2 regions of the Saccharopolyspora tripterygii genome follow, and region 2 is predicted to be linked to the other one. Evidence: riboswitches for the same ligand, from Rfam matches in the RefSeq annotation. Region 2 holds a riboswitch; the other holds the start of a gene.
The links. A riboswitch is a leader RNA that binds a small molecule or an ion and turns the genes downstream of it on or off. The one in region 2 is predicted to bind cobalamin.

Region 1: another riboswitch for cobalamin. It lies ahead of cobN (cobaltochelatase subunit CobN); the one in region 2 lies ahead of ACYVF3_RS15410 (HoxN/HupN/NixA family nickel/cobalt transporter).

Annotation. Positions count from the first base shown of each region.
Region 1 covers NZ_BAAGZP010000011.1:53,246-59,574, reverse strand. The annotation lists gene ACYVF3_RS10330 (precorrin-2 C(20)-methyltransferase) at 1-29, opposite strand, end outside; gene ACYVF3_RS10325 (precorrin-8X methylmutase) at 26-652, opposite strand; gene cobG (precorrin-3B synthase) at 653-1,921, opposite strand; cobalamin riboswitch at 1,996-2,120, shown strand; gene cobN (cobaltochelatase subunit CobN) at 2,254-5,865, shown strand; gene ACYVF3_RS10310 (cytochrome P450) at 5,924-6,329, opposite strand, start outside.
Region 2 covers NZ_BAAGZP010000018.1:334,281-340,609, reverse strand. The annotation lists gene ACYVF3_RS15430 (LysR substrate-binding domain-containing protein) at 1-285, shown strand, start outside; gene ACYVF3_RS15425 (sensor histidine kinase) at 563-2,353, shown strand; gene ACYVF3_RS15420 (LuxR C-terminal-related transcriptional regulator) at 2,338-2,976, shown strand; gene ACYVF3_RS15415 (DUF1876 domain-containing protein) at 3,025-3,294, opposite strand; cobalamin riboswitch at 3,477-3,600, shown strand; gene ACYVF3_RS15410 (HoxN/HupN/NixA family nickel/cobalt transporter) at 3,680-4,735, shown strand; gene cobA (uroporphyrinogen-III C-methyltransferase) at 5,153-6,329, shown strand, end outside.

The sequences.
Region 1 (6,329 bases), on a different contig from region 2:
GAAGGGCTGGTTTCTTCCGCTGCGTTCATTCTTCCTCGCTCGCAATTGCATTGATGGCGGCTGCGGTGAGAGCGCTGCCGCCGCGACGCCCGTGCACGACCACGTACTCCAGTCCGAGGTCGTTGCGGGCCAGCGCCACCTTGGACTCGGCGGCACCGATGAAGCCGACCGGGATGCCCAGCACCGCAGCGGGAACCCCGGCCCCTTCGGCCACGAGTTCCAGCAGCCGGAACAGCGCGGTCGGCGCGTTGCCGACGGCCACCACGGCGCCGTCGAGCCGGCCGCGCCACAGCTCCATCGCCGCCGCGCTCCTGGTGTTGCGCAGCTCGCTCGCCAGTTCCGGGACCTGCGGATCGCCCAGCGTGCAGATCACCTCGTTGTCGGCGGGCAGGCGCTTGCGCGTGACACCGGCGGCGACCATGTTGGCATCGCACAGGATCGGGGCACCGCGCCGCAAGGCCGCGCGGGCGGCGAGGACCGCGTTGGCGGAGACGTCCAGGTCGTCGACGATGTCGACCATCCCGCAGGAATGAACCATGCGCACCGCGACCTGAGCGGCCTCGGGTGACAACCCGGACAGGTCCGTCTCGGCGCGGATGGTGGCAAAGGACTGGCGGTAGATCTCCGCGCCGTCGCGGATGTAGTCGTTCACTCATTCCCTCCGGGACGCCGCGACCGCGGTGGCGGCGTCATCGATGTTGCCGTTGTGCGTGCGGACCTGACCGTCGTGGCTCACCTGGTAACCGCCCTCGGTGGCGACCACGTCGACGACGTCCCCCCGGGGAACACCGCAGCGGCGGCTGCATCCGGCCCAGTGCACGGCTCTTCCTCCCGGCAGCAGCGGCAACGCGCGTGCTGCGTCGGTCTGCACGTCGGCGAGCGCCTTGCCGCATCCCGGGCGGCCGGTGCACGCGGTGACGCCGATCCACGGCGACATCGGGTCGGTCACGAGCCCAGCGCGCTCCACAGTGGACACGTGCTTCCGGTGCGGGTCGAGCATGAACGGGATCAGCGCGCCGCGCCACGGAGTGAGACGGATCTCGCCCGCACCGGCGTCGGCCACCTCGGCGAGCGCGGCCGCCTGCTCGCCCGACAACCGGCCCAGCGGGACCACGGTCGCGAGGGTGACCTGCCCGTCCCTGCCCTCGAGCGTCCCGGCGGGAACGATCGTCTCGGGCTCCGGCCGATCGGGCATGGCCGCGTCCTGCCGGAGCTGGTGATCGGTGCCGTCGAGCACGGCGAGCACTCTCGCGGTCACCCGGGGCGATCCCCGGTCGAGCTCGGCCAATCGCCACGCGCCCGAGCTCTGCTCCTCGCGCTCGGCCAGGAACGCGCGGGCTGCGACGTGCATCACCGCAGCGGCGCTCGCCGGGGGCATTCGCACTCCGGTGTCGGTGCCTGCCAGCAGCAGCGCGACCTCGTGCGGGCCGACCGCGATGACCGACACGTCGCCGCCCAGGCCTGCGACGTCGCCGCGGCCGTCGTCGAAGGCGAACAGGAAGCGTCCGGACAGCGCGGTGAGTTCTGGATCACCGCACAACTTCTCGTCCAAGTCGGTGACCAGGGGCTGGACGTCGAGGAGGCCGATCCGATCGCATCCGCTCAGCGGCGAACCGAGGATGTTGCGCACCCGCTCGTGCGGGACGGAGGGCAGCAGCCCGGCCGCGGAGAGCCTGCGCGCCAACTCCTCTCCCGAGTCCTCGCGCAAGCCGCGGACCTGCAGGTTCCCGCGCGAGGTGAGTTCGATATGCTGATGTCCGAGCTCGTGGGCGGCAGTTGCCACCGACCGCATCTGATCAGCGGTCAGCCTGCCGCCGGGAACGCGGATCCGTGCCAGGCCACCGTCCTCGGCCGGGTGCAGGCGCACCGCGCCCGGGCAGGCGTCGTCCCGGAGCCGGGAATCGTGGTCGTAGGTGGGCACGGCGATACATGGTAGTTGCGGCTTGTTTGCAACATCAGCGCCTGTCGGTAGGATCACCGGCGACTGCAGCAGGGGAGGAAGCCGGTGCGATTCCGGCGCGGTCCCGCCACTGTCACCGGGGAGCAAACCCCACCACGAGGTCACGGCCGAGTTCGGCTGGAAGACCGGGGTGCGCGCCGATCCGGGAGCCAGGAAACTCCGCCTGCCGTGCCCACCCAGCCATGTCCGGGGCGAGGACCCCGAGAGAGGTGCACCATGCGAACCGCGTCCTGGCCGCCTGCGCTCGGCGAAGTCATCGCGCTGCCGACGAAGCACGTCGAGGAATTCACCGCATGATCCTGCTCTTGTCCACATCGGATACCGACCTCCTCAGCGCGCGCGCCAGCGGCGCGGACTTCCGCCTCGCCAATCCGGCGCGCGTGGAAGCCGGGGAACAGCTGGAGGAACTCGTCGAGGGCACCGACCTCGTCGTCGTGCGCATCCTGGGCGGACGCCGCGCGTGGGAGGCCGGTCTCGACCAGCTGCTCGCGGGACCGCGCCCGGTGGTCGTGCTCGGCGGCGAGCAAGCTCCCGACGCCGAGCTCATGGAGTGCTCCACCGTCCCGGGCGGTGTGTGCGCCGAGGCGCACAGCTACCTCGCCCACGGCGGGCCGGAGAACCTCTCCGAGCTCTACAACTTCCTCAGCGACACGGTGCTGTTCACCGGAAACGGCTTCGAACCGCCGGTTCCGGCTCCTTCCTGGGGTGTGCTGGAGCGCGAGCCCCGCACCACCGAGGGGCCGACGGTCGCGGTCCTCTACTACCGCGCGCACCACATGGCCGGCAACACCGCGTTCGTGCACACCATCTGCGAGGCGATCGAGGACGCGGGAGCCCAAGCGCGGCCGCTGTTCTGCGCCTCGCTGCGCGCCCCGGACCCGGAACTGCTGGATGCGCTCGGTGGTGCCGACGCGCTCGTGGTGACCGTGCTGGCGGCCGGAGGTACCCGTCCCGCAACGGCTTCCGCCGGTGGCGACGACGAGGCCTGGGACATCGGCAAGCTCGCCGAGCTGGACATCCCGATCCTGCAGGGCCTGTGCCTCACCAGCAGCCGCGAGCAGTGGGAGGCCAACGACGACGGTCTGTCGCCGATGGACGCCGCCACCCAGATCGCGGTGCCGGAGTTCGACGGCCGTCTCATCACCGTGCCGTTCTCGTTCAAGGAGAACGACTCCCAGGGCCTGCCGGTCTACGTCGCCGATCCCGAGCGCGCCGCGCGGGTCGCCGGGATCGCGGTCGGCTACGCGCGGTTGGGTCACGTGCAGGCCGCCGACCGCCGCGTCGCGCTGATGCTCTCGGCCTACCCGACCAAGCACGCGCGCATCGGCAACGCCGTGGGCCTGGACACCCCGGTCAGCGCTGTGCGCCTGCTGCAGGCGCTGCGGGACCAGGGCTACGACGTGGGGCCGGAGACGGGTTCCGGCGCCGTTCCCGGGCTCGCCGAGCAGGACGGCGACGCGCTGATCCACGCCATGATCGCGGCCGGTGGACAGGACCGCGACTGGCTGACCGAGGACCAGCTGACGTCCAACCCGATCCGCCTGCCCGCCAAGCGCTACCGGCAGTGGTACGAGACGCTCCCGGCCGAACTGCGCGAGCAGGTCGAGCAGCACTGGGGCCCGCCGCCCGGTGAGCTGTTCGTCGACAAGTCCCAGGACCCCGAGGGCGAGATCGTCCTCGCCGCACTGCGTTTCGGCAACGTGGTGCTGATGGTGCAGCCGCCGCGCGGTTTCGGCGAGAACCCGATCGCTATCTACCACGACCCGGACCTGCCGCCGAGCCACCACTACCTGGCCGCCTACCGGTGGATCGCCGACGACTTCGGCGCGCACGCCATGGTGCACCTCGGCAAGCACGGCAACCTGGAGTGGCTGCCGGGCAAGTCGGCGGGCCTGTCGGCCTCCTGCGCACCCGACGCCGCGCTGGGCAACCTCCCGCTGATCTACCCGTTCCTGGTCAACGACCCGGGGGAGGGCACCCAGGCCAAGCGCCGGGTGCACGCTACCCTGGTCGACCACCTCGTGCCGCCGATGGCGCGCGCGGAGAGCTACGGCGACATCGCTCGCTTGGAGCAGCTCCTCGACGAGCACGCCAACATCGCCGCGATGGACCCGGCGAAGCTCCCGGCGAGCCGCAGCCAGATCTGGACGCTGATCCAGGCCGCCAAGCTCGACCACGACCTCGGGCTCGCGGAACGCCCGCACGACGCGGAGTTCGACGACTTCCTGCTCGACGTCGACGGGTGGCTGTGCGAGGTCAAGGACGCTCAGATCCGCGACGGCCTGCACATCCTCGGTGACGCACCGACCGGGCCCGCTCGGGTCAACCTCGTGCTGGCGATGCTGCGGGCGCGGCAGATGTGGGGTGGGCGCAGCCAAGCGCTGCCGGGCCTCCGCGAAGCCCTGGGCATGTCCGAGGACGGCAGCGCCTCGCGCGAGCAGACCGACGACGCCGAGTCACAGGCGCACGCGCTGGTCGAGGAGATGGAGCGCCTCGACTGGGCTCCGGACGCCGCGGACGCCGCGTGCCGCGAGGTGCTGGGTCGTTCCGACGAGACCGTGGCCGGCGTGCTCACCTTCGCGGCCAACGAGATCATCCCGCGCCTGGCGGCCACCACCGACGAGGTCACGGCCGCCCTGCACGCGCTGGAAGGCGGTTTCGTTCCGGCCGGTCCCAGCGGTTCTCCGCTGCGCGGACTGATCAACGTGCTGCCGACGGGCCGCAACTTCTACGCGGTCGACCCCAAGGCCGTGCCGAGCCGGCTGGCGTGGGAAACCGGCCAGGCGATGGCCGATTCCCTCCTGGAGCGCTACCAGGCGGACACCGGGACGTGGCCGCAGTCGGTGGGGCTGTCGGTCTGGGGAACCTCCGCCATGCGGACCTCCGGTGACGACGTCGCCGAAGTCCTCGCGCTGCTGGGCGTTCGCCCGACCTGGGACGAGCAGTCCCGCCGGGTCAACGGCCTGGAGCCGATCCCGCTGGAGGACCTGGGCCGTCCGCGCATCGACGTCACCATCCGCATCAGCGGGTTCTTCCGCGACGCGTTCCCGCACGTCGTGGCCCTGCTCGACGACGCGGTGCGGATGGTCGCCGACCTCGATGAGCCCGACGACCAGAACTTCGTGCGGGCGCACTCCCGGGCGGACCTGGACACCCACGGGGATCAGCGTCGCGCGACGATGCGGATCTTCGGCTCGAAGCCTGGTTCCTACGGCGCGGGCGTGCTGCCCGCGATCGACAGCCGCGACTGGCGCGGCAACGAGGACCTGGCCGAGGTCTACACGGTGTGGGGCGGTTTCGCCTACGGCCGCGACCTCGACGGCGTCCCGGCGCGGGAGGACATGGAAGGTGCTTTCCGACGGATCTCGGTGGCCGCGAAGAACACCGACACCCGCGAGCACGACATCGCCGACTCCGACGACTACTTCCAGTACCACGGCGGCATGATCGCCACGATCCGCGCGCTGACCGGCAAGGACCCGGCGGCCTACATCGGCGACAGCACGCGGCCGGACTCGGTCAAGACCCGCTCCCTGCACGAGGAGACGGCGCGGGTGTTCCGCGCTCGCGTGGTCAACCCGCGATGGCTGTCGGCCATGCGGCGGCACGGCTACAAGGGCGCTTTCGAGCTCGCGGCCACTGTGGACTACCTGTTCGGCTACGACGCCACGACAGGTGTCGTCGCGGACTGGATGTACGAGAAGCTGGCCGAGAGCTACGTGCTGGACTCCGAGAACCAGGAGTTCATGCGGACTTCCAACCCGTGGGCCCTGCACGGGATCACCGAGCGGCTCCTCGAAGCGGCCGACCGCAAGCTGTGGGAGGAGCCGGACCCGGAGACCCTCCAGGCTCTGCGCGAGGTCTACCTCCAGGCGGAGGGCGACCTCGAAGACGGCCCGGCCTGACGAACGGCGAGACCCCCGGCCGGGACTTCCCGGCCGGGGGTCTCGCGCGTCCGGGGGTTCACGGCCGGTCCCACTGGACGGGTAGGGAGCTCGGTCCGCGCAGGGCGACGCCGACCTGGCTGCGCACCCGCACCTGCTCGGTGGTCGCCTCCGGGTGCAGGCGCAGTCCCGGGAGGCGTTCGAGCAGGACCGCCAGGGCGGTGCGCAGTTCGGCGAGGGCCAGCCAGGTTCCCGCGCAGGTGTGGGGTCCCTGCCCGAACGCGAGCATCGCCGTCTCGCGCCGGGTGATGTCGAAGCGGTGCGGGTCGGGGAACTTCGCCGGGTCGCGCAGTGCGGCGTTGATCGAGAAGATCATGAACGTGTTCGCCGGAACGTCGATCCCGTGCCACGTGGTGGTTTCCGGGCACAACCGAGGCAGCAGTCCTACCGGAGGCTCCCACCGCAGGCCCTCCCAGACCGCCCAG
Region 2 (6,329 bases):
ACGCTGCGCAGGCACGCGATCGAGGCGATGGACGCGCTGGGCAGGGCGCCGGACCTGGTCTGCGAGGCCGCCGACCTCTCCGGCGTGCTCGCCGCGGCCCGCGCGGGACTGGGCGTGACGTTGTTGCCCTCCACCAGGTCTCGGCCGATCGGGCTGGTCGAGCGGCGCGACCTGCCGCGCCTGGATCCCGCTCAGCTGCGGGTCCGGGCCCGGCCCGGGCTGCCTGCCGACGTCGCCGAAGGCGCGGCGAAGGTGGTCCGCGACGTCCTCGCGGAGGTCGCGTGAGCGGCAGGCAGCGCCAGGGCCGTGGCCGCGATGGTGCCCGGCTCGGCACCCAGCAGCACCAGCACGATCAGCACCACCGCGCCCGGCAGCACGACCGGGTCCGTGGCGAAAGCCCGCGCTCTGCGCAAGTTCCGGTGATCCCTCATGCTCTCGACGCTAGGAATCGCCCGGGCCCCGCGGAATCCGGCTGGCTCCCGCTCGGGGTGGAGCTAGCTCCACCCCTGTCGGGGACGCAGCAGCAGTGTGCGAGCCGTCCCCGGCGGAAAGACTCGGCATCGTGAGAACACGACTGAAGATCGGATCGAGCCTGCTGTTCCTGGGGCTCGCCGGGCCGCTGCTGTTCGCCGGCTACGTCGCGGGACTGACCGCGATCTCGATCGGCGTGCCCGGATCGGGTTGGCTGATCGGCAGGTGCCGCGCCGCCGCCGACCTCTCCCGGCGACTGGCCCGGGACTGGAGCGGGGTGCAGGTCGACGACCCGTACCGCCCCGAGCCGCCCGAACCGCAGCCCGACGCCGAAGGCTGGTACCGCTACGACAACACCGTCTACCGGCGGCCGACCCTGGTCCGCTACCTGCAACGCGTCATGTGGATCGGCGAAGATCCCGCCACCGGGCGCGATCTCGACTTCTTCCTGGTCAACACGATCATCGGTCCGGTGCTGGGGCTCGGGGTCGTGCTGCTCGGACGGGTGCCGCTGGAGCTGCACGGCCGCTGGGTGCGCAGCCGGCTCGGTCCGCGCACCGAACGAGGCTGGCAACGCTGGACGGTCCGCGGCCTCCGCGACCTGTGGCGGCTCGCGGTGCTGTTCGCGCTGTCGCTGCTGAACCTGCTGGTCGCCGCCCTGGTGATCGCGCTGTTCGTGCTCAGCCACGTGCTGTTCGTGCTGCAAGCCTGGCCGGTCGCCGCGGGGCTCTCCGCGCGAGCCGCGGGCCTGGGGCGCAGGCTCGCGGGCTCCTGGTCGGGGGTGCCGACGGCGCAGACCTACCTGCCGCTGGTCGAACCCGAACCCACCAGCGACGGGCTCTACCGGGTCGGCCGCTCGCTCAAAAGGACGCCGACGGCGGCGCTGTGGCGCGCCCGCTACCGACGCACCACGACCGATCCGGCGACCTGGCGAGACCTGCTGTGGCTGCTTGGGGACGCCCCGGTCACGGCCGCGCTGTTCGCCCCGGCGGTCCTGCTGGTCTGGGTCTTCGGCTGGGGAGCGTGGATCTCGGTCTGGGTCCGCCTCGGTGATCTGCTGCTGGGCACCGGCGAGCCGTGGGCGGAGGTGTCCGGGCCCGCGCGGTGGCTCGCGCAGGTACCGCTCGTCGGCATTCCGCTCGGGCTCGCGTGCGGCATCGCGGTCCTGGCCGCGGCTCCCGCGCTGCTGCGCGCCCACGGCCGCTGGACCCGCTGGTTGCTGTCGCCGACCCGCCGCGCCGAACTCGCCCAGCGGGTCGGTGAGCTCTCCCGCACCCGCGCCGACGCCACCGACGCCGAGGACGTCGAGCTGCGGCGGATCGAACGCGACCTGCACGACGGCACCCAAGCCCGGCTGGTGGCGCTGGGGATGAAGCTCGCCGCAGCCGAGCAGCTGCTCGCCCACGACCCCGATCGCGCGCGGGACCTGCTCGACCAGAGCAAGACCGACTCCGGGCACGCGCTCGCCGAATTGCGCGCGCTGGTGCGCGGAATCCGGCCGCCGGTGCTCACCGAGCGAGGCCTGGTGGACGCGATTCGCGCCCTGGCCCTGGATCTCGACGTGTCCGTCGCCGTCGACGGCGACCTGCCCGGTCGGTGTCCGTCGGCGGTGGAGGCAGCCGCCTACTTCACCACCCGCGAGCTGATCACCAACGCGCTCAAGCACGCTCGCGCGAGCACCGTGCGGGTCCGCATCGCCCACGAGGGGCGGTTGCGGATCTCCGTCGACGACGACGGCGTGGGAGGCGCGGATCCCGATCGCGGGAGCGGCCTGCGGGGGATCCGCACGCGGCTCGGTACCTTCGACGGGACCTTGCAGCTCAGCAGCCCACCCGGCGGTCCTACCGAAGCGATCGTGGAGATCCCGTGCGCGTTGTCCTAGCCGAAGACCTGTTCCTGCTGCGGGACGGGCTGAGCACCCTGCTGGCCGCGCACGGCTTCGAGATCATCGCCGCCGTCGAGACCGGACCGGAGCTGGAGCGGGCGCTGCTGGACCTGCGACCCGACATCGCGGTCGTCGACGTGCGCCTGCCTCCCACCCAGACCGACGAAGGGCTGCGCGCCGCGCTGGTGGCGCGCGAGCGGACCCCCGGGCTGCCGGTCCTGGTGCTGTCCCAGCACGTCGAACAGCTCTACGCGCGGGAACTGCTCGCCGACGGCAGCGGCGGCATCGGCTACCTGCTCAAGGACCGGGTGTTCAACGCGGAGCAGTTCGTCGACGCCGTGCGCCGCGTCGCGGCGGGCGGGACCGCGATGGATCCGGAGGTCATCGCCGCGCTGCTCGCTCGTCGATCGACACCGCTGCAGCGGCTGACCGACCGCGAGAACGAGGTGCTGTCGCTGATGGCGGAGGGGCGCTCCAACGCCGCCATCGCGGCCCACCTGCACCTCAGCGATGGCGCGGTGAGCAAGCACATCGCCGGGATCTTCACCAAGCTCGACCTGGCCGCGACCGACGACACCAACCGCCGGGTCCTGGCCGTCCTCGAATACCTCCGGCGCTGACCGGGTGCGGGGGAAGCTCCGAGGCGGAACTTCCCCCTTCCCCTCGGCTCAGGCCGGGAGGTGGACTCGCCGGTGCAGGCGGTCGCCGATGTCGCTGGAGGCGTTGTCCAGGAGCTTGTGCGCGAGTTCGAACAGGGCGCGGGCGATGGCGATCTCGTCGCCGATCTGCGGCACCTCCGGGTCCTCGGGGTGCCTGCGCGCCGTGCCGTGACCGTGCAGCGCCTGGCCGCCGGGCGTGGTGAAACCGACGTCGGCGGTGGTCTTCGCGCCTGCCTCCACGACCTGCAGGTTCAACGTGATCGAGTGCGTCTCGTTCATGGTGGCCTCCTCGAGGCAGCGTCGAGCCCGAGCGCCGGGCTCACCGACCGAATACCCGGATCGAGCCGGTTGAAAGCGCCCCGGACGGCCCGATTCCCCTTCCGAGATCACGGAACGTGATCGAGTTCACCGTGTTTGACCTCGGACCGTTGATCAGGCAAGGATGTCCGTCGCCGACAGTGCAGGAACCCGGTGCGAATCCGGGACGGTCCCGCCACTGTGACCGGGAAGTGGTCCCCACCATCGCCACGGCTGTCACCAGCCGGAAGGCGGGGGAACCACGTCGATCCGGGAGTCAGGACACTGCGCGCCGGCCTCGTGCCGCGAACCCGCGGTGCGGGTCCACCGAGCCCCGGGCGGGAGAACCCAGGAGGTCGGAGATCCCATGATTCGGGATGCCGAAGCGAACCGGACCACCACCACCGGCTGGGGAGCGCGCGAGCGCCGCAAGGCCGCGTACCTGCTGGCCGCGATCGGAGCCCTGCACCTCGCGGGGTGGGGCGCCTACCTGCTGCACCAGCAGGCCTTCAGCGCCGCCGGTGGCCTCGCCGCCGCAGGCACCACCGCCTACCTCTTAGGCCTGCGGCACGGCTTCGACGCCGACCACGTGGCCGTCATCGACGACGCGACGCGGCTGCTGATGCAGCGCGGCAGGCGACCGGTCTCCACCGGCATGTGGTTCGCCCTCGGCCACGCCAGCGTCGTGATGCTGCTGGCGTGCGCGGTCGCCTTCGTCGCCGGACCGGCCGCTCAGCAGTGGGCCGAGGAGACCGGTGTGCAGATGGCCACCGCCGTGGATCTGATCGTGGTCACCGTGCTGCTGACCCTCGCCGTGCTCAACGCGTTCGTGCTGCGCGACGCGTGGCGGCTGCTGCGCCGCGCCCGCTCCGGCGACGTCGACGAGGAGGAGGTCGAGGTCGTCCTCGGGCGACGCGGCCTGCTGGCGCGCGTGCTGCGCGGCCGGATGCAGGGCGTGGCCCGGTCCTGGCACCTGTTCGGCATCGGCCTGCTGTTCGGCCTCGGGATGCAGACCGCCACCGAGATAACCGTGCTGGCGATGGTCTCCCCGGCCGGCGACCTCTCGGCCATCGCCGTGCTGAGCCTGCCCCTGCTGTTCGCCGCGGGAATGTGCACTGTGGACAGCGTGGACGGAATCCTCATGTCCCGCGCCTACACCTGGTCGCTGGCCCGCCCGATGCGCCGGCTGTGGGTAAACGTCACCACCACCGCGCTCACCGTCGGACTCGCCGCGCTGGTCGCCTTCGTCGTGCTCTGCGGGGTCCTGGCCGAGTCCGGACTGGACTTCCTCAGCGGGATCGCCGCCATCTCCGAGGAGTTCGAGCTGCTCGGATACCTGACCCTGGGGCTGTTCCTGCTGGTCTGGGGCGGGGCGGCGATGTGGTGGCGGTTCTCCTCCCGCAAGGGCGCGGAAGTCGCGTGACGACCGACCCGGAGGTGGCCCGAGCGCCGGGAGCGGCCCGCCCGCAGCCGACGCCGAGGTGTGCAAGGTCTCACGCCTCTTGCAGGAGACCTGCCGCTTCGACACTGTTGAAAGAACGTTCATCTCTCAGGCGCCGACGGACACCGGCGGTGGGCTGGGCAGGGCTCGCGGCAGCGGGCCCGGACCGCAGCGGGGCTCGGGCAACGGCCCCGCCGACCACCTGGGAGACTGCGGTGCCCCGGTAGGCCTCGTCGTGGAGCCCACCACGAGATCTCGCACGACGCCCGGATCAACGGCGACACCCGCGCACACCGGGTGCTGCCGCCGGGATTCGAGGACAGACTGGGCGCAGCGCGGACACCCGCACCACCACCCGGACGAACCTGACCGGTCACGGTCACGCACACGGACACGGACATGGCCACTTCATCGGATAACCACTACCTCGCGGGACTCGACCTCAACGAACGCCGCGTCGTGGTGATCGGTGCCGGGACCGTCGCTCAGCGGCGGCTCCCCCGGCTGATCAGCACCGGCGCCGCCGTCGAGGTCATCGCCCCGCTGGCGACGCCCGCGGTGGAAGCGCTGGCGGACTCGGGCGAGATCACCTGGAGCCCTCGCGAATACCGCGACGGCGACCTCGACGGCGCCTGGTACGCGGTCGCCGCGACCGCGTCGGACGAGGTCAACGCCGCCGTCGTCGCGGAGGCCGAGCGCCACCGCGTCTTCTGCGTCCGCGCCGACCACGGCGCGGGAGGCAGCGCGGTCACGCCCGCCGTGGCCGAGCACGACGGACTGCTGTTCGGCGTGCTCTCCGGCGGAAAACCGCGCCGCAGCGCGGGAGTTCGCGACGCGCTGCTCGAAGCCGTGCAGTCGGGAGTGATCGACGAGCACACCGAGCCGCACGCACCCGGCGTCGCGCTGATCGGCGGCGGCCCCGGCGCACCCGACCTGATCACCGTGCGCGGGCGGCGACTGCTGGCCCAGGCCGACGTGGTCATCACCGACCACCTGGCGCCCCGCGAACTGCTGGAGGAGCTGGGCCCGGACGTCGAGGTCATCGACGCCTCGAAGATCCCCTACGGCCGGGCGGCCAGCCAAGCGGTGATCAACGAGACGCTCATCGAGAGCGTCCGCGCCGGCAAGTTCGTGGCTCGGCTCAAGGGCGGCGACCCGTACGTGTTCGGGCGCGGCTTCGAGGAATTGCTGGCCTGCGACGAAGCCGGTGTCCCCGTGACCACGGTCCCGGGCGTGACCAGCGCGTTCTCCGCTCCTGCGATGGCGGAGGTGCCGGTCACCCACCGCGGCGTGGCGCACGAGGCCGTCGTGGTCTCCGGTCATGTCGCCCCCGACGACGAGCGCTCGCTGGTCGACTGGGAGGCCCTGGCCCGGCTGCGCGGCACGCTGGTCCTGCTGATGGCGGTCAAGCGCATCGACGCCTTCGCCGAGACGCTGATCAAGCACGGACGCCCGGCCGACACACCGGTCGCCGTCGTGCAGGAAGCCACCACCGGCACGCAGCGCACCCTCCGCACCACGCTCGCCCGGGTGGCCCAGGACATCCAGGACCAGGACATCAAGCCCCCGGCGGTCA